DNA from 3 places in the Mesorhizobium sp. M0778 genome. Region 1 is predicted to be linked to each of the others. Evidence: riboswitches for the same ligand, from Rfam matches in the RefSeq annotation. Region 1 holds a riboswitch; each other region holds the start of a gene.

Region 1 (8,905 bases):
ACGCCGAGACTACGCGTGCGATGGCCGTAGACCGAGCCCAACCAGCCGAGCGCGGCCGGATGGCCGTCGGTGACGGCGACGATGGCGCAATGCGCCGGAAGGTCGGCAAATAACCTTTCGACATGGCTCCTGGCATGAACAACGCCGCGTTCGCGTGCCCGGCTCGCGGCAGTCCAGCCTGCGTTCAGCCGATCGGCCGAGGTCACCGCCAGGAGACCGACATCGCGACGGTCCTCCGCCATAATGCCGATAGCCTCGATGGCTTCCGGCGCAACCGCGCCGGTATAGGCAACAATTACTTCGGCATTAGGACCCGGATGCCGCAGCCAGTAGCCGCCGTCGATGATCTCCTGCTCGAGTACGGGCGTCACGCTACGCGTGATCTGCTCGACCGGGCGCGTCGAGAGCCGCAGATAGACCGAGCCGCCGGTCTCGTCGCGCAGCCAGGTGCGCTCCGACTGCACGGCGTCGCCGTCGCGCTGCATATAATCCAGGGCAAAGCGCATGATCACGCCCAACTCGTCGACGAAGGCCGGCTCGTAGGCGGCAAGCCCGTCTTGCGCTATGCCGATCAACGGTGTGGCGATCGACTGATGCGCCCCGCCTTCCGGCGCCAATGTGACCCCCGAAGGCGTCGCGACAAGGAGGAAGCGCGCGTCCTGGTAGCAGGCATAGTTGAGCGCATCGAGACCGCGCTGGATGAACGGATCGTAGAGTGTGCCGATCGGCAGCAGCCGTTTGCCGAAAACCGAATGCGACAGCCCAAGTGCCGACAGCAGGATGAACAGATTATTCTCGGCGATGCCGAGTTCGATGTGCTGGCCGGAGGTGCCGAATTCCCATTTCTGCGCCGAGGCGATGCGTTCGCTGCGGAAAGTGTCCGCGAGTGACTGACGCGCGAACAGGCCGCGCCGGTTGACCCAGGGGCCGAGATTGGTCGAAACCGTGACATCGGGTGATGCCGTGACGATCGCGTCGGCGAGCGGCCCGCCAGCCCGCGCAATCTCGTCCAGAATTCTGCCGAAGCCGACCTGCGTGGAGACGCTGCCTTTGGCTTCCGCGACGAGACGACCAGGGATCACGATGCGCTGGGCGTGCCGGCGCCGCTGGCCCTTTGCCGCGAACGGAACGGCATCGAGGAACCCTTGCAGCTCCAAATCCCCAACAGCCAATCCCTCGAAGGCGTCCCACTCCCGCCCGTCGCCGACCGACATCGAGGCGCGAAGGACCGCCATCTGATCCTTGGTCATCAGGCCGGCGTGGTTGTCCTTGTGGCCGGCGAGCGGCAGGCCGTCCTCTCGTCATTCGTGGCGAAGCTCACCCGCACATGACAATTGTCGAGGATGGAATTGTTCGGTCCGTAGGCCTTCTCGATCTGATTGAGCGATTGTGCAATCAGGAACGACTTGATGCCATACCCGGCCATGAAGGCCAGCGCGCTTTCGAAGAAATCGAGCCTGCCGAGCGCGGGAAACTCGTCCAGCAGCATCAAAAGACGCTGCCGGTGATCCTTCGCGTGAAGATTTTCGGCGAGCCTGCGGCCGATCTGGTTAAGCACGAGTCGCATCAGCGGCTTTGTGCGACTGATGTCCGATGGCGGCACGACCAGATAGAGCGTCGTCGGCCGTGCCTCCTCGACAAGGTCTGCGATCCGCCAGTCACAGTATGACGTCACCTTGGCCACAACTGGATCGCGGTAGAGGCCCAGAAAACTCATGGCCGTCGAGAGCACGCCGGAACGCTCGTTCTCGGACTTGTTAAGCAGTTCCCGAGCAGCCGACGCCACGACGGGATGCGGGCCTGCATCACCCAAATGCCGCGTCAGCATCATGGCGCGCAGCGTTGCCTCGATTGGCCGCTCTGGATCAGAAAGGAAGTTCGCCACGCCTGCGAGGGTCTTGTCTTTCTCCGCATAGAGCACGTGCAGTATTGCGCCGACCAGCAACGCATGGCTGGTCTTCTCCCAGTGGTTGCGGCGTTCCAATGTGCCTTCTGGGTCGACCAGGACATCCGCCACGTTCTGCACATCTCGAACTTCCCACTCGCCCCGTCGCACCTCCAGCAGAGGATTGTAGGCTGCGGATCCAGCATTGGTCGGGTCGAACAGAAGCACCTGGCCGAAACGGGCCCGCCATCCGGCCGTCAGTTCCCAGTTTTCACCTTTGATGTCGTGGACGATTGCCGAACCCGGCCAGGTCAGTAGTGACGGCACGACCAGGCCGACGCCTTTGCCGCTTCGGGTCGGTGCGAAACATAGCACGTGTTCCGGACCGTCGTGGCGTAGATAGTGTCGGCCCAACATACCCAGGATCACCCCATCCTGACCGATCATCCCAGCGGCCTTGATTTCGTCTCGCGTCGCCCAGCGCGCCGAGCCGTAAGTCGTGGTATCCTTTCCCTCGCGCGCCCGCCACAGCGACGTCCCGATCGCTGCGACGATAGCCATGAGGCTTCCGCTCGCCGCAATCGCCGCGCCCTCCAGGAAGACGTTCGGCGCGTAGGCGTCGTAGAAAAACCACCACCAGAAAAAGGCTGGCGGCGGATAAACGGGGTGTCCAGCCAATTCGAACCACGGCGGACCGAGTTGGCTTTGAAAGTCGAGCCGCCCTGCCGTCCACTGTGTTGCTCCCCATGTTGTCGCGACGACGATCAGAAAGGCGGTGAGTATCTGGCCCCATAAAACCTTGCTTGCCGGCATCGGTCGTTTCCCAAATGGATGATCGGAACAACCGAAAAGCTCGAATTCCTAAATCCGCAAGAAAAAAGGGGCGGTCGAAGCAGCATGGCGTACCCGCACGTGGAAAGACTTGCCCGATGCGATCTCGAATGTTGAACGAGCATAGGGGGGCTGCTTTCTTCTGGAGCCGTTGAGCCGCTACTTGCCCAATGATAGTTAGTTGTCTCGGCTCAGATGGCATTTGACGAGATGGACGGGTTCTTGGAGAACCACGGATTGCGCATGACCAAATGAACAAGAGTCCTCAGCGGCGCGCCGAGCCGGAGAACACTCTAGTCCCGGCAAGTGGTGGTCAGCCGTTCTGCTGAGCTCGAATCTTACCGCCTCCCTGATCGGTAGCGCGATAGATCCAGAGCCGACTCGATGAGCAGACCCATCAAGTCTGTTCAATTTTGTTAATCAATTCAGTCACATCAACTATTGCCATGGACTTTCGTTGGAACTGTTGCAAGCCGCGCCGGCCTCACGGATCGCGGAATCTATTGGGCCGCACCTAAGTTCCAGATGTCCCGATGCAGGCGACTTCAGGTCACACACACACACACACGACGCCACCGAGATCCTGCATCAGTTTTCTACTCCGACGCCGCCACGTCACCAAGATCAGTCGCGAGCGTGATCGCGGCTATCAAATCGGGATCGCGCGCCGGAGCGCTCTATGAGTGAGCCCCGAACGGCGCGGTTCTCCTCGAGCAATCCGCTCGACGTAAGGCGGGCCATCCGTGCCGGCCTCGTCACTAAGAGACGGGCGAATGGCGGTTCCTGGACTCACCTTTTTGTCATGAAGTCGCTTCCTTGAGCCGGTGGCGGAGTTCTTGCTTGATGACTCCAGCACCGTTTAGAATCGGTTTTCGGAAAATTTGTCTTGTGGCATCAATTTTCATGGAATAGGATCATTTTTCACAGGTGTTGGCCCAGCTGAACCAAAATTCGATGAAAGGATTCGCTTTTCATGCCTCCGGTGCAAGAGCACCAATTTTCAGGTCCTGTTACCGTTTTTCAGGAAATCCGCCTTCCTGAAACGGCGACCCCGGCCGGGTACAGCGCCCTCGTCGGAGCCTACAGGCTCGCCGTGCCCTTGCCCCGTAGGTTGTTCGCCACGGGCGAGCATCATCGCATTACCGAACGGAATGGCTGGCGGATCATGACCCCCCGCCACGCCCCAAATCCTACCCTCGAAGGCCACCTGACCTTTGCGCTCAAGTACGAGGGACTGGACCTTGCCGTCCTCAAGCGGCTGTTCCAAGTGACCGGTCCCACGCCGATCGAGGCGCTGGTCCGTGAAAGCCCGACCGGCAGTTATGCCCGCCGCATCTGGTTTTTATATGAATGGCTGAGGGGCGCCCGTATCGATCTGCCGGACGCGGCGGCCGGACGATACATTCCGGTTGTCGATCCCGAGCTGCAGTGGCCCGGACCCGACAAGACCGCTTCGCGCTACCGCGTAAGGGACAATCTCCCCGGCACGCGTGAGTTCTGCCCTCTGGTGTTCCGCACCAAGATTCTCGAAAAATTCATCGGCCTTGAACTACCGCGGCGCGCGGAGGCAATCGTAGCGGACGTGCCGCGCGACCTTCTTGCTCGGACCGCCGCCTTTCTTTTGCTCAAAGACTCGCGATCAAGCTATGCGATCGAGGGCGAGCGCCCGCCGCAAGATCGCATCCAGCGCTGGGGCCGCGCCATCGGCGAAGCCGGCCGCTGGCCGATCGATCGCGATGAGCTGCTGCGTCTGCAAAGAATTGTACTTGGCGACGCCCGTTTCGCAAGACTTGGCTTCCGAAAAGAAGGAGGTTTCGTCGGTGAGCATGACCGAGACAACGGCACGCCCTTGCCCGATCACATCAGCGCTCGGCCCGAGGACCTGCCGCGGCTAATCGATGGAATGGCGGCGTTCGATCAGGGCCCCGCGCAAAACCTTGATGCAGTCGTAGCCGCCGCAATCCTCGCCTTCGGCTTTGTCTACATTCACCCGTTCGAGGACGGAAACGGCCGCATTCACCGCTACCTAATCCACCACGTCCTTGCCATGCGCGGCTTCAATCCGCCGGGAGTGGTCTTTCCCGTCTCGGCCGCGATCCTGGACCAGATCAACGAGTACAGGGGCGTGCTCGAGAGCTATTCGCAGCGCCTTCTGCCATTGGTGGAATGGGAACCGACGCCGCAATTCAACGTCCGGGTGCTGAATGACACCGGTGATTTCTACCGGTTCTTCGATGCAACCCCGCACGCCGAATTCCTCTATGCCTGCGTTCAGCGGACGATCGAACGGGACCTTCCCGAGGAAACCGCATTTCTGCAGCGCTACGATCAGTTCCGGCAGCAGGTGGACGCCTTTATTGACATGCCCGAGCGGTTGACCGATCTGCTCTTCCGTTTTCTTCACCAGAATGATGGACATCTATCGAACCGCGCGCGCGAAAAGGAATTCGCCACGCTGACCAGTGACGAGGCAGGAAGAATCGAGGCGATCTACGCGCAAACCTTTGGTGCCCATTGAAGGTGTGATCATCAGGATCGATTTTTAGTCCGACGGTTTGTAATTCCCTTGTCCCTGCCTTCATCTCCGAGGCTTGACTTGTCGCCGAGACATGCACGATTTTTTCCGCACGGTCTGACCGGCCGCCGATCAGCCGCGGCCAGAACGCGCTTGACAAACCGGAGCCGTCCCGTCCAACCTCACGCATTCACCAGGGGAGTCCCGGCAAGGGGCTGAGATACTGCTGGCATTCGCGGCGCAGTGACCCGTTGAACCTGATCCAGTTCATACTGGCGTAGGGACGGTGCAAGCGCTTGCGGGAGTTTACGCCCGAGGTCCTGTTTCGGCAGGTCGACAGAAGCGTCTTTTCATCCTCCCGGCACAGAACTGGGTCTCCAATGCAACGAGCAAAGGAGCCTCAAGATGAATGCCCTCACCCCCGCCGTCTCGACGGGACCGCTGCCCGCCTCACGAAAAATCCACAAGCCCGGTGCCATCCACCCGCAGATCAGGGTGCCGATGCGCGAAATCTCCGTCCATCCGACGGCCGGCGAACCGCCCGTCACCGTCTACGATCCGTCCGGCCCCTATACAGACCCGACTGTCGAAACCAGCATCGAAAATGGCCTTGCACGGCTTCGCCACGAATGGATTACGGCGCGCGGCGATGTCGAGGCCTATGACGGCCGCCATGTCCGGCCGGAGGACAACGGATTCGCGACGGGCGAACGCCTGACGCCGGAATTTCCCATTCGCCATCAACCGCTCAGAGCCAAAGCAGGCAAGGCGGTGACGCAGCTTGCCTATGCGCGCGCCGGCATCATCACACCCGAAATGGAGTTCGCCGCCATCCGCGAGAACCTTGGTCGCGAGATCCTGCACGGCAAGCTTGAGCGCGACGGCGAGGCTTTCGGCGCGACACTGCCCGATTTCGTCACGCCGGATTTCGTGCGTGATGAGGTGGCGCGCGGACGCGCAATCATTCCCGCCAACATCAACCATCCCGAGAGCGAGCCGATGATCATCGGTCGCAATTTCCTGGTCAAGATCAACGCCAACATCGGCAACTCCGCCGTCACATCGTCGATGGCTGAAGAGGTCGAAAAAATGGTGTGGGCGATCCGCTGGGGCGCAGACACGGTGATGGACCTGTCGACCGGCCGCAACATCCACAACATCCGCGACTGGATCGTCCGCAACGCGCCGGTTCCGATCGGCACGGTGCCGCTCTATCAGGCGCTCGAAAAGGTCGGCGGCATCGCCGAGGACCTGACCTGGGAGGTCTACCGCGACATGCTGATCGAACAGGCCGAACAGGGCGTCGACTATTTCACCATCCATGCGGGCGTGCGGCTGCACTACATCCCGCTGACCGTTGACCGGGTCACTGGCATCGTCTCGCGCGGTGGCTCGATCATGGCCAAATGGTGCCTGCATCATCACCGGGAAAGCTTCCTCTACGAACATTTCGCCGAGATCTGCGACATTTGCCGCGCCTATGACGTGTCCTTTTCGCTGGGCGACGGCCTTCGTCCTGGCTCGATCGCCGACGCCAATGACGCAGCACAATTCGCCGAGCTGGAGACGCTCGGCGAGCTGACACAGATCGCCTGGGCGAAGGATTGCCAGGTAATGATCGAAGGCCCCGGCCACGTGCCGATGCACAAGGTCAAGGAGAACATGGACAAGCAGCTCGCCGTCTGCGGCGAGGCGCCGTTCTATACGCTTGGGCCGCTGACGACCGACATCGCGCCGGGCTACGACCACATCACCTCCGGCATCGGCGCGGCGATGATCGGTTGGTTCGGCACCGCCATGCTCTGCTACGTCACGCCCAAGGAGCATCTCGGCCTTCCCGATCGCAACGACGTCAAGATCGGCGTGATCACCTACAAGATAGCCGCCCATGCCGCCGACCTGGCAAAAGGTCATCCGGCGGCGAAAGTCAGGGATGATGCCCTTTCCCGCGCGCGCTTCGAATTCCGCTGGGAGGACCAGTTCAACCTGTCGCTCGATCCCGAAACCGCGCGGTCCTTCCACGATCAGACCTTGCCCAAGGAGGCGCACAAGCTGGCGCATTTCTGCTCGATGTGCGGGCCGAAATTCTGCTCGATGCGAATTTCCCACGACATCCGCACCGAAGCGCAGAAGGAGGGCATGGCGGCGATGGCGGCGAAATACCGCGAGGGCGGCGATCTCTACCTGCCGGCGGACGAGACCGGCGCACCGCTCATACCTCAGCCACGTGAGCCATCATGAAGGTGCTGGTCAAAGGGGCCGGCGTTGCCGGCCTCACCGCCGCCTTCGAGCTCGCCGCACGCGGCGCGGCGGTTTCCGTTGCCGAGACAAGGCCTGGCCTTGGGGGCAATGCGTCGTGGTTCGCCGGCGGCATGTTGGCGCCATGGTGCGAGCGCGAAAGCGCCGAGCAGCCGGTGCTGGATCTCGGGCGCGGTGCCGCCGACTGGTGGGATGCCGCAACCCCCGGCCAGGTGACGCGGGCCGGAACGCTGGTCGTGGCCGCGCCGCGCGATGCGGGCGAGATCGACCGCTTCGCCAGCCGCACCTCGGGCCATCGGCGTGTCGATGAAGACGAAATTGCGCTCCTGGAGCCCGACCTCGCCGGCCGCTTCCGGCGCGGATTGCTCTTCTCCGACGAGGCGCATCTCGACCCGCGTCAGGCGATGGCAGCGCTTCATGACAAGCTCGCAGCCATGGGTGTCGAGTTTCACTTCGGCACCGAGGTCTGGCATGTTTTTGGTTTCGATCATCAGATCGACTGCACGGGAATGGCAGCCATCGATGACCGGCTACGTGGCGTTCGCGGCGAAATGCTGATCCTGCGCACGCCCGACATCTCGCTGTCGCGCCCGGTCCGGCTGCTTCATCCGCGCTTTCCGCTCTATGTGGTGCCGCGCACCGGCCAGTGTTTCATGGTCGGTGCGACCATGATCGAGAGCGGGTCCGCCGAGCCGGCCACGGTGCGTTCGATGATGGAGCTTCTGGGTGCCGCCTATGCCCTCCATCCGGCATTCGGCGAGGCCGGGATCGTTGAAACCGGTGTCGGCGTCCGTCCTGCTTTTCCCGACAATCTGCCGCGTGTCGAGGCACATGGAAGCACCGTCGCAGTCAACGGGCTTTATCGCCATGGCTTTCTTCTCGCCCCTGCCATGGCGCGCCAGGCGGCCGACCTGGTCTTCCATCAAGACGGAACGAAGGAGCTTGCTCATGAAACTGACGGTCAACGGCAAAGTGCATGAGGTTGCAGCCACCACGCTGGCCGAGCTGCTTGCGGCGCTCGACTATGAAGGCGATTGGCTGGCAACGGCCGTCAACAGCGAACTCGTGCACAAAGCCAACCGGGCGGAATTCCGGTTGAGCGACGGCGACCGGATCGAAATCCTCTCACCGATGCAGGGAGGCTAGGCCATGTTCGATCTTCTCGGAACGTCGCTTGCCTCCCGCCTGCTTCTCGGCACCGCTCAATATCCATCGCCGGCCATCCTTGCCGAGGCCGTCAAGGCGTCGGGCGCTTCGGCGGTAACCGTCTCGTTACGCCGTGAGATGGCAGGCGGCAGGGCCGGCGAACAATTCTGGTCGTTGATCCGCTCGCTCGGCGTCAGAATCCTGCCCAACACTGCCGGCTGCCACTCCGTCAAGGAAGCGGTCACGACCGCGAAGATGGCGCGCGAAGT
Region 2 (5,528 bases), on a different contig from region 1:
CAGCTTGTGCGCCTCCTTGGGCAAGGTCTGATCGTGGAAGGACCGCGCTGTTTCGGGATCGAGCGACAGGTTGAACTGGTCCTCCCAGCGGAACTCGAATCTGGCCCGCGACAGCGCGTTGTCGCGGATCTTCGCCGCGGGGTGACCCTTCGCCAGGTCGGCGGCATGCGCCGCGATCTTGTAGGTGATCACGCCGGTCTTGACGTCGTTGCGATCGGGAAGCCCGAGATGTTCCTTCGGCGTGACGTAGCAGAGCATGGCGGTGCCGAACCAGCCGATCATGGCAGCACCGATGCCGGAGGTGATGTGATCGTAGCCCGGCGCGATGTCGGTGGTGAGCGGTCCAAGCGTATAGAACGGCGCGTCGCCGCAGACCGCGAGCTGCTTGTCCATGTTCTGCTTGATCTTGTGCATCGGCACGTGGCCGGGCCCCTCGATCATCACCTGGCAATCTTTCGCCCAGGCGATCTTGGTCAGCTCGCCGAGCGTTTCCAGCTCGGCGAATTGCGCGGCGTCGTTAGCATCGGCAATCGAGCCGGGACGAAGGCCGTCACCGAGCGAGAAGGACACATCATAGGCACGGCAGATGTCGCAGATTTCGGCGAAATGCTCGTAAAGGAAGCTTTCCCGGTGATGGTGCAGGCACCATTTGGCCATGATCGAGCCGCCGCGCGAGACGATGCCAGTGACCCGGTCGACGGTCAGCGGGATGTAGTGCAGCCGCACACCGGCATGGATGGTGAAATAGTCGACGCCTTGCTCGGCCTGTTCGATCAGCGTGTCGCGGTACAGCTCCCAGGTCAGATCCTCGGCAATGCCGCCAACCTTCTCGAGCGCCTGATAGAGCGGCACCGTGCCGATCGGCACCGGCGCGTTGCGGACGATCCAGTCGCGCATGTTGTGGATGTTGCGGCCGGTCGACAGGTCCATCACCGTATCGGCGCCCCAGCGGATCGCCCAGACCATCTTTTCGACCTCTTCGGCCATCGAGGAGGTGACAGCGGAGTTGCCGATATTGGCATTGATCTTGACCAGGAAATTGCGGCCGATGATCATCGGCTCGCTCTCTGGGTGGTTAATGTTGGCGGGAATGATTGCGCGTCCGCGCGCCACCTCATCACGCACGAAATCCGGCGTGACGAAATCGGGAAGTGTCGCGCCGAAAGCCTCGCCGTCGCGCTCAAGCTTGCCGTGCAGGATCTCGCGACCAAGGTTCTCGCGGATGGCGGCGAACTCCATTTCGGGTGTGATGATGCCGGCGCGCGCATAGGCAAGCTGCGTCACCGCCTTGCCTGCTTTGGCTCTGAGCGGTCGGTGGCGAATGGGAAATTCCGGCGTCAGCCGTTCGCCCGTCGCGAAGCCGTTGTCCTCCGGCCGGACATGGCGGCCGTCATAGGCCTCGACATCGCCGCGCGCCGTAATCCATTCGTGGCGAAGCCGTGCGAGGCCTTTTTCGATGCTGGTTTCGACAGTCGGGTCTGTATAGGGGCCAGACGGATCGTAGACGGTGACGGGCGGCTCGCCGGCCGTCGGATGGACGGAGATTTCGCGCATCGGCACCCTGATCTGCGGGTGGATGGCACCGGGCTTGTGGATTTTGCGTGAGGCGGGCAGTGGGCCCGTCGAGACGGCGGGGGTGAGGGCATTCATCTTGAGGCTCCTTTGCTCATGCATTGGAGACCCAGTTCTGTGCCGGAAGGACGAAAAGACGCTTTGGTCGACCTGCTCGAACAGGACCTCGGGCGTGAACTCCCGCAAAGCGCTTGCACCGTCCCTACGCCAGTATGAACTGGATCAGGTTCAACGGGTCACTGTGCCGCGAAAGCCAGCAGTATCTCAGCCCCTTGCCGGGACTCCCCTGGTGAATGCGTGAGGTTGGACGGGACGGCTCCGGTTTGTCAAGCGCGTTCTGGCCGCAGCTGATCGTCGGGCGATCGTCTCGGCCAGGCGCAAGATCGGATGGAGCGTTGCCTGAGAATCGTCTGTTCCTCGATCAGCCTCGCTTATGCTCTGGAGCTTGTTCTCTCGCGCTCGAATTTCCGCGGGGATGGCTGAACGGAGGCGATCCATTTGCGATTTTCAAGTGCATCGGGCCACACCCCACAATCGATCAACAAGTTGAACACCTCCTCACCCGACTGGGCCTTCGAGTTCGCAAAACCCGGCCGGGTACTGCTGGATGGCAGGGTCCGTCACGCGGGCGGAAGGGATGTGGAAATGAAAGAGCTGCGGATCAAAACACATAATCGAGCGATGAATATCGCCTGCGCGATCATCCGGACCAGATCTGATATGAAACATCGTCCGGCCCCGAGATCGAGGCTCCAATCTCGTATAGCTTCATGCGACGTTGGAGTGTTGCGAGATTGGTCCGCTCAACCGGAACTCAACCCTTTAATCGCGTTAGAATGAGCGTTCGAAACGCAGGATTCCGGCGACACCGCTCTTCTTGTTGGCATTGGTCCAGTTCACGTTGGAAGCGTCCACCTTGCCGACGGCGAAGTTGCCGTAGCGGCTATAGTCGAGTTCCGCCGTAACTGTGAAATCTGGAAGAGACGCATAGGCGACGTTTGCAGCGACACCATGGTTCTTGAGCTGATCACCGGAGAGCTGAAGGTTGAACGAAGTTGTCTCGTTGAGCTTGTAAGTGGCGCCAGCCCAGAAAGCCCAGTTCCCACCCCAACTCTTATAGAAGCCGCGACCATGAGCGTCGATGGCGTTCGTGGAGTCGTCGTTGAGCTTGCCGTTGGAACCGTAGCCGAGCATTCCGAACAGCAACAGTTCGTTGGTGACATTGATGTCGACACGGACCTTGGCGGCCACCGATTCGTAGTTGCTATCATAAGCGGCAACGCCGGTGATCGCGCCCCAGCCATGTGTGTATTTCAAGCTGCCGACTACGTGCGGAGAGTAGCTGTCGATTGTGCCGACCACGCCCGAGCCTTCTTCGAGCGAAACCACGGCCGAAAAGCCGTTCCCGGCGTCGAAGTAGTACTGAACCACATTGGTATCGAAAGCGCCGTACGGAACCGGCGTCTGGTTGAGTACGTCAACCGCGCCGCCAATAAACATGTCGAAGGCCGACCAGTCCTTACCAACTCGGAGGCCACCAAGCTGAATCCAGGCGAAAGTCAAGGTGCTGTCTCCGTTGAAGGCATAGGACCGAGAACTGTCCGAAACCGAAGTGTGGCGGTTACCGAAGTTCATGCGGGTTTCGGTGTAGGTCTTCAACGTGCCGAGTTCGGTCTCCTGGCCGGTCCAAGTTTTCAATGTGAAGCGCGTGTTGTTTTGCCATGTGTCCTGATGCTCACCAGTCCTCACATCGGAGGTTCTTGCGTGGTCAAACAATCCGACATGGCGCAAGCCGATGTCGTAACGGACATAGCCGCCGATGCGCAGGCAGGTCTCAGTGCCTGAAATGTAGACGTAGCCCGAGCCGTAAACGTCGCAGATTTTAACGTACTCAGTCGGGTCAGGCTCGGCAACGGCGGTCACGGCGCGAGCGTCGGAAACGGCAATCAGTGCCGCAGTTGAGCCGAGGAGGAGGCTCCTAATGTTCATTGTTGATCTCCGTTCAAAGAGTAAAAGGGATGGACGTCAGTGAATGAATTTTTGCTAAGGAACCAGTCGATAACGATGCGCATTGAGTGAATTTTTGAGCAGTTTTGATGCTCTCGTCATGCCAGATGTTCATGAGAAATTGAGAATACTATTGGGTATTATTGTTACAGATATGCAATTGTTATTACAAATATAATTATTGCCGAAACGACGCCATTCAACATTTCTGTACAAACCATCACCGGTCATCTCCGCTAGTTGTGGGCGGGCCGTCACAAAGGCTTCTATTGCAAATGACGTGCCATCCTGACGACGCAGCTGCGGCTTGAAGCTCAAGTCTGCCGGCGGACCTTGCTTGGCTCTTCCTTCCTTTCTGCCTTGCGGATCAATCCAAGCACGAACGGCAAACGTTTTCGGCTACGGTTCGTCTGTTCGCTTCGCGACAGTTTCGTTCAATGGCGACAGCTTTGTTTGCTGTGAGCCCCGACGTTGAGACATCATGCGGCGGGCGCCGCTCGGTACGACGCCGTCATTTTGGCGAGCGCGATGGTCGGTAATCACGCGCTGAACGCGCAGCCTTGCCTTCACCACGGAGTCAGTAGGCGCGCCAGCCTTGGCATTGCGGCGGACCTGACGGTCGCGTCGAGCAGGCTCTCGTCCTGATAGACGGCGCGCCACAGCTAATGCTTCTTGCCAGCAATTCACAAAACGAGCTCATCGAGATGCCAGAGATCACCACGGGGCTGCGCTAGCTGGCGAGCAAAGTCTGGTCCCAACGCGGTGTTATCTCGTTGGATGCGGCAGCCGCTCAGCAGGATCTACGCGACCAGGCGCTGGCTGAAGGGAAGGGATGGTGGAACCAAACGGTACGCGTGAGGGTCGCGGCGGGAACAGCCATGGCCAGTCGCTGACCGTCCAGCCAAGATTGAACGGCCGCTATTGCTGCGAAATACAAGTTTCGGAGCCCAAAGCGGAACGGACTGACATAGCGCAAAGACACAGGCGAGCGCAGCGGTAAGGTTGGTGGTTATCAGCATGGGACGGTAACTGTTGCAGACCACGAAATATCGAGAGGCCCGGCTGCCTTGGTACACTATCTATCCGACTGTGTCGGAGTTCTCTGGGGCGGTCGGCGCCGAGGCTTATGAGGAATGGCTCAAGAACCTGCCGGCTGACGGTCCGGTGTCACTCTATCTGCACGTTCCGTTCTGCCGATCAGCGTGCTGGTATTGCGGCTTTCCCACCACCATCACCCGCCATGATGCGCCGATCCTCAACTATCTGGCGACCCTGCGTGAAGAGATCCGTCTGGTTGCGGAGCGAGTGCCGCAGACGTTGCCCGTGAGCGACATACATTTCGGCGGCGGAACTCCGTCTCTCATAGGACCACCCGAGTTCCTCGCTCTGATAGAGTTCCTGCGACGCCGCTTCGCTCTGTCGAAAACAGCTACGGTCGCCATCGAGATCGATCCACGCACGTTCACGGTCGAGATGGCCGAGGCCTTAGGAGCGGCCGGCGTGAACCGCGCGAGCCTCGGCGTGCAGAGCTTCGATCCAATCGTTCAAAAAGCGATCAACCGGATCCAGAGCGAGGCCCAGACGTCGGCTGCCGTGGAAATGCTGCGTCGGCACGGCGTGAGCCGCATCAACTTCGATCTCATCTTTGGTCTCCCGCATCAAACGGTGCAATCCTGCGTCGAGACAGCGAGGGCGGTGGTCGCCATGCGCCCCGACCGGCTTGCGGTGTTCGGGTACTCGCACATTCCATCCCAGATAAAGAATCAGCGCCTCATCGAGGAGGAATTTCTGCCGGACAGCGCTGCCCGCGCTGAACAGCATGCGGCTGTGGCCGTGACGCTGATTGCCGCCGGCTACCGAGAGATCGGGCTCGACCATTTCGCCTTGCCGGACGACGAGCTCGCGCTGGCACAGAAAACCGGTCGCCTGCGGCGTAACTCGTTGGGCTA
Region 3 (8,905 bases), on a different contig from region 1:
TGACCAGGATCACCGTGCCGGCAAAGCCGGCGACCAGTTCCTGCAGCAGCTCCAGCGTCTCCATGTCGAGATCGTTGGTCGGCTCGTCGAGCACAACCAGGTTTGCCGGCCGCGCCAAAACGCGGGCGAGGATCAGCCGTGCCCGCTCGCCGCCCGAAAGCTCGCGCACCGGCGTGCGCGCCTGTTCCGGCTTGAACAGGAAGTCCTTCATGTAGGACACGACGTGGCGCTGCTCGCCATTGATGACAAGGTTCTCGCCGCGTCCGTCGGTGAGATACTGCGCCAGTGTCTCCTGCGGATCGACGGCCTCGCGCTTCTGGTCGAGCGTGGCGATCTCCAGATTGGTGCCGAGCCGAAGCGTGCCCGCGTCCGGCTTCAATTCGCCGGTCAGCATCTTCAACAGCGTCGTCTTGCCGGCGCCGTTCGGTCCGACCAGACCGACGCGATCGCCGCGCTGGATGCGTGTCGAGAATCCCTTGACCACGGTCAGATCGCCAAAGCTCTTCTCGATGTTCTTGGCCTCAATCACCAGCTTGCCGGATTCGGCTGCGTCGCTGGCTGTCATCGTCGCCGCACCCTCGGCGCCGCGATGACCGCGAAAGCGCTGGCGCATGGTCTGCAACTCACCGAGTCGGCGCATGTTGCGCTTGCGCCTTGCCGTCACGCCATAGCGCAGCCAGTGCTCCTCGCGCACGATCTGGCGGCCGAGCTTGTGCTGCTCGCGCTCTTCCTCCTCCAACACCGTGTCGCGCCATTCCTCGAAATAGGCAAAGCCCTTATCGAGACGACGGGTCTGGCCGCGGTCGAGCCAAATTGTGGCGCGCGACACGCGTTCCAGAAAACGGCGGTCATGCGAGATGACGACCAGTGCCGAGGAGGTGCGGGCAAGCTCCTCCTCCAGCCATTCGATAACCGAAAGATCAAGGTGATTGGTCGGCTCATCGAGGAGGAGAATGTCGGGCTCCGGCGCCATGACGCGGGCGAGTGCCGCGCGCCTCGCCTCGCCGCCGGAGAGGTCGTTCGGCCGTTCCTCGCCGGTCAGGCCGAGATGCTCCATCAGATAGGTGGCGCGATAGGGATCGTCGGCGGGCCCGAGGCCTGCCTCGACATAGGCGCGGACAGTCGCAAAGCCGTCCATGTCGGGCATTTGCGGCAAGTAGCGCACAGTCGCCGAGGGCTGGCGGAAGACTTCGCCGTCCTGCGGTTCGATCAGCCCGGCAGCGATCTTGAGGAGCGTCGACTTGCCAGAGCCGTTGCGGCCGACCAGGGCGATCTTGTCGCCAGCCGAAGCCGTCAGGGCGGCACCGTCGAGCAGCGGCGCGCCGCCAAAGGTCAGCTTTATCCCGTCGAGATTGAGAAGCGGCGGCGCCATGTCAGCTTTCAGGTAGGGGAAAAGGATGCGCGAGCAGCAGTGCGCGGCCGCTGGCCAGCGCGATTTCCAGCCGGCCCTTGACCTCGTTGGAAATGGTCAGCGACGAGCCGAAGGCAACCTCGACATGGGCGAGCGGCCATTTGGCGCCGGTGACTGTCAGGCCGGCGAGATCCGAAAAGCCGAGCACCGAAAACAGCGTACCGTCGACATAATCGAAGCCAGTCTTTCCAGGCAGCAAAGGAATGCCTTCCTGTGCGCCGCTGGTCAAAAGCACTTCCGTCCCGCCTTCCGCCAGCCGGACGCTCAGCGCCAGATGCAGGAAGATGTGGTCGGTGCGTTTGCCGCCGAAGGCGCCTGCCAGCACAAGTCTGGTCGCACCGCGTTCGAGCGCGGCGGCGATAGCGAGTTCACCGTCGGTCTTGTCCTTTTCGGCGGGAAACACCTGCCGTGGCACGGCGGCCAGATCCTCCGGCAAATCGGCAGGTATGGAATCGAAATCGCCGACCCAGAGTTCCGGCATCAGGCCCAGCATAAGGGCATGGCCGATACCGGCATCGGCAGCGATGACGCGGGAGCCTTCGACCTGGCGGTCGAGCAGCGGCGTGCGGATGAGATCGCCGCCAAGCAGGATGGTGAATGTGCTCATATCTCGTGGCCCTTACCAGCCCTGCCCCGGAAACGGAAGATGAAACGGCAGACGAAACGGAAGGCTGGGCTTTGGATGCCCGGCAAACTTCCGCTTGCGCAGCACTTCGGCCGGGCCTATGTGTCGAAACGCTCTAACGGGGTGCCGGACGCGATCTTCGCGGACCGGCTGAGAGGCAAGACTGCCAACCCGCTGAACCTGATCCGGTTTGTACCGGCGGAGGGATTAGACGTTTCGGACAGCCCGACGCCTCAATTCCTTTCAACGCGAACGAAGGAGGCGCCGATGCGCAGTTTTTTCCACGCTCTTGTCTCGATTATCCTGCTTGCAGCATCCGCGCTCGCCCTGCCAGGGCAGGCATCGGCACAGGATAAGCTGACCGTCTATACCTATGAAAGCTTCACCGCCGATTGGGGTCCGGGACCGGCGGTGAAGAAGGCCTTCGAGGCCGAGTGCAGCTGTGTCGTCGAATTCGTCTCGGTCGCCGACGGCGTGGCACTGCTCAACCGTGTGAAGCTGGAAGGGGCCGCGACCAAGGCCGATATCGTGCTTGGCCTCGATACCAATTTGACCGCCGATGCCAAGGCAACCGGCCTGTTTTCGCCGCATGGCGCCGTGTCGGACGTCAGTGTGCCGGGCGGCTGGAGCGACGATATCTTCGTGCCGTTCGACTATGGCTATTTCGCCGTTGTCTACGATACCGAAAAACTGAAGAGCCCGCCGAAGAGCCTCAGGGAATTGGTCGAGGGCGATGCCGGCGACAAGATCGTCATCCAGGATCCGCGCACCTCGACGCCGGGCCTTGGCCTGCTGTTGTGGGTCAAGTCGGTCTATGGCGACAAGGCTCCGGAAGCCTGGGCCAAACTCAAGGCAAAGGTGCTGACGGTGACGCCGGGCTGGAGCGAGGCCTACGGCCTGTTCACCAAGGGTGAGGCGCCGATGGTGCTGTCCTATACCACTTCGCCAGCCTACCACATGGTTGCCGAAAACACCTCGCGCTACCAGGCGGCGTCCTTCGAGGAAGGCGAATATCTGCAGATCGAAGTCGCTGGGATCACCACCAAGGGCGCGAAGAACCCGCTGGCGGAAAAGTTCATCGCCTTCATGACCGGGCCGAAATTCCAGGATCTCATTCCCGAAACCAACTGGATGTTCCCGGCCGGCAAGACCGACAAGCCGCTCAATCCGGCGTTCGACAAGCTCGTCAAACCGACCAAAACCTTGCTGTTCAGCTCGGAAGAGGTCGCCGCAAATCGCAAGGCCTGGGTCGACGAGTGGCTGGCGGTGATGAGCAAGTAGCTCGGATTGAAAGATGATCGCCCTACGGCGCCCCCCTCTGTCCTGCCGGACATCTCCCCCACAAGGAGGGAGATTGGCCGTCATGCCGGCTTTCGCCAATCTCCGACATTGCCGGAATGAGCGGAGCGCTGAACCTGCCAACCTCCCCCCATGTGGGGGAGATGTCCGGCAGGACAGAGGGGGGCGCGAAGGAACGCAATCCTCGCTAAGAATCTCGAATCTGGTGGTCTAGCGTGCAACGCGCGCCATCATCGGATACCCGCGTCGCTGCCGGTATCGTCGCGCTCGCCGCCATCGCGCTGCTGATCGGCGGGGCATTCGCCGGGCTCGTCGTCGAAGCCATGCGCGACCTGTCGGGCGCCGCCTCCGCCTTTGATTCCTATCTCCTCCGTGTTGCCCGCTTCACGCTCTGGCAGGCTCTGTTGTCGACCCTGCTCTCCGTCGCACCGGCGCTGTTCGTCGCGCGCGCGCTGTCGCGGCATCCACAGTTTTTCGGGCGAGGCTTTGTCCTGCAGCTTTTCGCCGTGCCGCTGGCGCTGCCGGCCATTGTTGCCGCACTCGGTGTCTTGGCACTCTATGGCCGCGCCGGGTATTTCGCCGGCTTGCTCGGTGCGATTGGCGGCCAGAACTGGCCCGGCATCTATGGCCTATCGGGTATTCTCGTCGCCCACGTCTTTTTCAACCTGCCGCTGGCAACGCGACTGTTCCTGGAAGCGTTGCAGACGGTGCCGGCTAACCAATGGCGGCTGGCGAGCCAGCTTGGCATGGGTGCTGCGCCGGCCTTCCGGCTGATCGAATGGCCGGCGTTGCGTGCGGCCCTGCCGGGCGTTGCCGGGCTCGTTTTCATGCTGTGCATCACCTCCTTCACCATCGTGCTTACGCTCGGCGGCGGGCCGCGCGCGACGACGCTGGAGGTTGCCATATACCAGGCCCTGCGTTTCGACTTCGACCCGGCGCGGGCGGTGACGCTGACCTTGTTGCAGATTGCCCTGACCTTCGTCGTCGTGCTGGCACTAACGCGGCTTGGCGCCAATATGACCGGCGACGCCAATCTGCCGGTAGCCCCGCGCCGGTATTTTTCAGCCGGTGCGGCCGAGACCGTGCTGAACGCACTGGTGATCGGGCTGGCACTGCTGTTTGTCGCCGGACCGATGGCGGCTACGCTGTCGGCCGGGCTTGGCGCCGATCTCGGCCGCCTGGCCGGCGAGAGCGCGGTGCGGCAAGCGACGGCGACCAGTGCCGTGCTCTCCCTCCTATCGGCGCTGCTCTCCTTGGCGTTGTCGCTGTCGCTGGTTATGGCGCGCCGGGCGCTGGCGCTCACCCGGCGGACCGGCAGGCGGACGCTGCTCGAACACCTGGCCGACACCGGTGCGGGGTTCGTCCTGGTGGTGCCGCCCATCGTCATCGGTGCCGGCTGGTTCCTGCTCCTGCGCAGCGTCAGCGATGTCTTTGCGATCGCCCCTGTCATGGTGGTTGTGGTCAATGCGGTGATGGCGATGCCGTTCGCCATCCGCGCCATCCGCCCCGCCTATGACGCGGCGAGCGAACGCCACGAACGGCTCTGTGCACAGCTTGGCATCTCGGGCTGGAACCGGTTGCGTCTGGTCGACTGGCCGTCGCTGCGGCGGCCGCTCGCCACCGGCTTCGCCTTCGCCATGGCGCTGTCGCTCGGTGATCTCGGCGTCATTGCGCTGTTCGGCAGCGATTCCGTGCAGACATTGCCCTATCTGTTGCTGGCGCGCATGGGCAGCTACCGCACCGAGGATGCGGCCGGCCTGGCGCTGCTGCTCGGCCTTGTCTGCCTGGCGCTTGTGCTGACCGCGGACTGGCTGGGAAGGAGGGAGAAATCATGATGCCGATCAGCCCGGAACGGTCGATTTCGGTCGAAAAAGGCGCGGCCGTGCGGCTCGATAATGTCTCGTTCAGCTATGGTGAAACGCCGCTTATATTCGATGTCGATTTCCCGGCGTCGGAAATCACCGCCATCATGGGGCCGAGCGGTTCGGGAAAGTCGACGCTGCTCAATCTGGTGGCCGGTTTCGAAGCGCCGCGGTCAGGCCGCGTGCTCATCGGCGGCGCCGACGTCAGCACTGCGCCGCCATCAGCGCGGCCGGTATCGATGGTGTTCCAGGAAAACAACCTGTTTGCCCATCTGTCCCTCGAGCAGAATGTCGGGCTCGGCCGCTCGCCTTCGCTCATGCTGAGCGAGGCTGACCGCGCCGCAATCGCCGCAGCGCTGAAGCGCGTCGGCCTTGCCGGCAAGGAAAGCCGGCTGCCGCGCGAACTCTCCGGCGGTGAGCGGCAGCGCGTCGCGCTCGCTCGGGTCCTGGTGCGCGACCGGCCGGTGTTGTTGCTCGACGAGCCGTTCGCTTCGCTCGGACCGGCACTGCGCGACGACATGCTCGACCTGGTCGCCGACGTCCATTCGGAGCAGCGCATGACGGTGCTATTCGTCACGCACCAGCCGGACGATGCGCGCCGTATCGGGCAAAACATGGTTTTCCTGGATGGTGGCACGGTTGCCGCGACGGGCACTGCGGCCGATTTTTTCGTCGGGGCTGGACCGGAGGCATTCCGACGCTATATCGGCTCGGGTCCGTTTGCGGCTGGATCACGAGATGTTGCCCGGAAGCGGACATAATTTATGGTCAAACCGGCGGAAGGCGAAGCGGCGCTTGCTTGCCATGGTCGAGGTAGTGTGGCTAGGTCCGCCAGGAGCTGGTCCGGCTTAGACCGTGATTTGCCCTTGCTGCCTCGTATCTGTCGGACGCACGAAGGACGCCGTAGCACTTGATTTTGCGCGTGATGCTTTCCGGAAATCGCGCCCGATTTTCGCGGTCACGTGCCAGGACTTGAAAGGAAGCCGATCTGCCGACCGGCATCGACAATCGGAGGGTGAAACCGCTGGCGCGCTTTCTGGCGCTGGCCGGTCTTGCCGTGGCGCTGGCAAGCTGCCAGATGTTCACGCCTCCCGACGTGCAGGAATCAGGCTTTCAGCCCTCAGACAAGCCGATCACGGTCGACAATGTCGCCGCCAACGGCAAGCTCGCCCAACTGGCGAAGGCGCAGCACCCGCGCATCCTCGCCACCTATGGCGGAGAATATTCCGACCCCAAGCTCGAGCGCATGGTGGCCAAGATCGTCGGCAGACTGACCGTAGTGTCGGCCAACCCGACCCAGACCTACCGCATCACCATCCTCAACTCGCCCAACGTCAATGCCTTCGCGCTGCCGGGCGGCTATCTCTACATCACCCGGGGCCTGCTGGCCTTGGCCAACGATTCAGCCGAGCTTGCCGCCGTCATTGCGCATGAGATGGGCCACGTTACGGCCAATCACGGCCTGCAGCGCCAGCAGCTGGAAGCCGAAGAGGGGTTGGCGACCAAGGTCGTTTCGGATGTGCTCGGCGACAACCCGACGGCCAAGGCGGCGCTGATCCGCGGCAAGCTGAGGCTGGCCCAGTTCTCGCGCAATCAGGAGCTGGAGGCCGACGCCATCGGCATCAAATCGATCGGCGAAGCCGGTTTCGATCCCTACGCCGCCGGCCGCTTCCTGCAGTCGATGTCGGCCTATACCGATTTCCGCTCGATCAGCGGCGCCACCGACGCCAGCCTCGACTTCCTGGCGACGCACCCCAACACGCCGCAGCGTATCGACCTCGCGCAACGCCACGCCCGCCAGTTCGGCGCGCCCGGTGTCGGGTCGCGCGACCGCGATTCATTCCTTTCCGGCGTAGACGGGCTGCTTTACGGCGACACACCGGAGGAAGGCTATGTGCGCGGCGAAACTTTCCTGCATCCTGGCCTCGGCGTGTCGTTCTCGGTGCCCAATGGCTTCATCATCGACAATTCGGCAGCGGCGGTGACGGCGACAGGCCCGGGCGACATCGCGATCCGCTTCGACGGCGTTTCGATCGACAACGGCCGCTCGCTGACCGACTACATCCGCAGCGGCTGGGTTGCCGGCCTCGACGCCAGCAGCGTGCGCCAGGAGACGATCAACGGCAACGAAGCGGCAACCGCGCATGCTGGCGCCGATGGCTGGCAATTCGATATTGCGGTGATCCGCGCCGGCGGTCAGGTCTACCGCTTGCTGACCGCGGCGCCTTCGGCCAGCACCTCGCTGAGCACGGTGGCGCGCTCGGTCAGCGGCTCGTTCCGCATCCTGAGTGCTGCCGAGAAGGCGGCGTTGAAGCCGCTGCGTATCCGCATCGTCACGGTGCAGCCCGGCCAGACAATGGGCTCCCTGGCCGCACAGATGGTCGGCGTCGACCGCAAGCTGGATTTGTTCAGGGTGCTCAACGCGCTGTCGCCGGGCGCTGCCGTTTCGGCCGGCGACAAGGTCAAGATCGTCACCGACAAGTAATCGCGACGCTGCTTGTGTAAGGGCCAGAGCCTGAATACCGTGGCAAGCTGCGCGCCATGCAACGAGGCGGTTTTGTACACTTTCTTCAATTTCATGATGAAAACGCTGGTCGCTAAAGCGGAGCGCAGCAGGTTTCCAAGGTTCTTTGTGGTGGTCTGCTGCCTGCTTTCGATTTCACTGGCGGTAGGCCTGACATATGTCAAACAGCATCAACCGGGCAGCGGGCAAGAAATAATCAGCCAGGACGTGGCACGTTAGGCTGCGAGAAATTCCGGGTTCTGCTTCACCAGAGCTGCCTTGAGCTTTTCCATGGCGCGCGCCTCGATCTGCCGGACACGTTCCTTGGAGATGCCGAGCGTCTCGCCGAGCGCTTCGAGCGTCGCGCCCTCGTCGCTCAGCCGGCGCTCCTCGATAATCCTGAGTTCTCGCGCATTGAGCGCGCCGAGCGCCGTCTTCAGCCAGACAGAGCGGCGTTCGACATCGATCGTGTCGCCGACGACCTCGTCGGGCAGCGGGTCATCCGAAACCAGGAACTCCATCCGCTCGGTTGCGCCCGCATCGTCGGCAAGCGGCGTGTTGAGCGAGCTGTCGGGTGCCGAAAGGCGGGAATCCATCATCGCCACATCGGCCTCGGAAACGCCGAGAGCCGCCGACACTTCGCGGTAAAGCGTGGCATTCGACGTCTGCTCGGCGCCGTTTGCCAGGCGGGCGCGCAGGCGCCGCAGGTTGAAGAACAGCGCCTTTTGCGCGGAGCTGGTGCCGCCGCGCACGATCGACCAGTTGCGCAGGATATAATCCTGCATCGAGGCGCGGATCCACCATGTCGCATAGGTCGAGAACCGCACGTCGCGCTCGGGCTCGAAACGGGCCGCGGCCTCCAGCAGCCCGACATGGCCTTCCTGGATCAGGTCGCCCAGGGGAAGGCCGTAGTGGCGGAACCGCGACGCCATGGAAATAACCAGCCGCATATGGGCGACGGTGATGCGGTGCAGCGCGTGCTGGTCATTGTTCTCCTTCCAGCGCAGCGCCAAGAGATGCTCTTCGTCGCGCTCCAGGTAAGGGGCTTTCATCGCCGCGCGAACCATGGTCCGTCCTGCACTGTCTTGCATCATGCCGCGCTCCTGCTTCAGGCGTTGCGGTGCGATCGCTGAATCGTGAGTTGGCGCCGATGGTTGAAATGGCGGCGCCGCGCCCTACAACAGCCAAGAACGTGCGATGCGGGG

The links. A riboswitch is a leader RNA that binds a small molecule or an ion and turns the genes downstream of it on or off. The one in region 1 is predicted to bind thiamine pyrophosphate.
Region 2: linked by a shared signal. The riboswitch ahead of thiC (phosphomethylpyrimidine synthase ThiC) and the one ahead of thiC (phosphomethylpyrimidine synthase ThiC) in region 1 are both predicted to bind thiamine pyrophosphate.
Region 3: linked by a shared signal. The riboswitch ahead of thiB (thiamine ABC transporter substrate binding subunit) and the one ahead of thiC (phosphomethylpyrimidine synthase ThiC) in region 1 are both predicted to bind thiamine pyrophosphate.

What each region holds. Positions count from the first base shown of each region.
Region 1 covers NZ_JAMYPA010000015.1:139,826-148,730, forward strand. Annotated here, with positions in the region: partial or broken gene NKI22_RS21110 (transketolase-like TK C-terminal-containing protein) at 1-1,292, opposite strand, end outside; partial or broken gene traG (IncP-type conjugal transfer protein TraG) at 1,259-2,698, opposite strand; gene NKI22_RS21120 (Fic family protein) at 3,690-5,234, shown strand; TPP riboswitch at 5,417-5,533, shown strand; gene thiC (phosphomethylpyrimidine synthase ThiC) at 5,637-7,472, shown strand; gene thiO (glycine oxidase ThiO) at 7,469-8,470, shown strand; gene thiS (sulfur carrier protein ThiS) at 8,439-8,636, shown strand; gene NKI22_RS21140 (thiazole synthase) at 8,640-8,905, shown strand, end outside.
Region 2 covers NZ_JAMYPA010000029.1:62,185-67,712, reverse strand. Annotated here, with positions in the region: partial or broken gene thiC (phosphomethylpyrimidine synthase ThiC) at 1-1,650, opposite strand, end outside; TPP riboswitch at 1,754-1,870, opposite strand; gene NKI22_RS28280 (porin) at 2,404-3,561, opposite strand; gene hemN (oxygen-independent coproporphyrinogen III oxidase) at 4,612-5,528, shown strand, end outside.
Region 3 covers NZ_JAMYPA010000001.1:436,180-445,084, reverse strand. Annotated here, with positions in the region: gene NKI22_RS02260 (ABC-F family ATP-binding cassette domain-containing protein) at 1-1,372, opposite strand, end outside; gene NKI22_RS02255 (thiamine diphosphokinase) at 1,374-2,018, opposite strand; TPP riboswitch at 2,146-2,260, shown strand; gene thiB (thiamine ABC transporter substrate binding subunit) at 2,304-3,317, shown strand; gene thiP (thiamine/thiamine pyrophosphate ABC transporter permease) at 3,551-5,170, shown strand; gene thiQ (thiamine ABC transporter ATP-binding protein) at 5,167-5,958, shown strand; gene NKI22_RS02235 (M48 family metalloprotease) at 6,276-7,682, shown strand; gene NKI22_RS02230 (RNA polymerase factor sigma-32) at 7,937-8,794, opposite strand.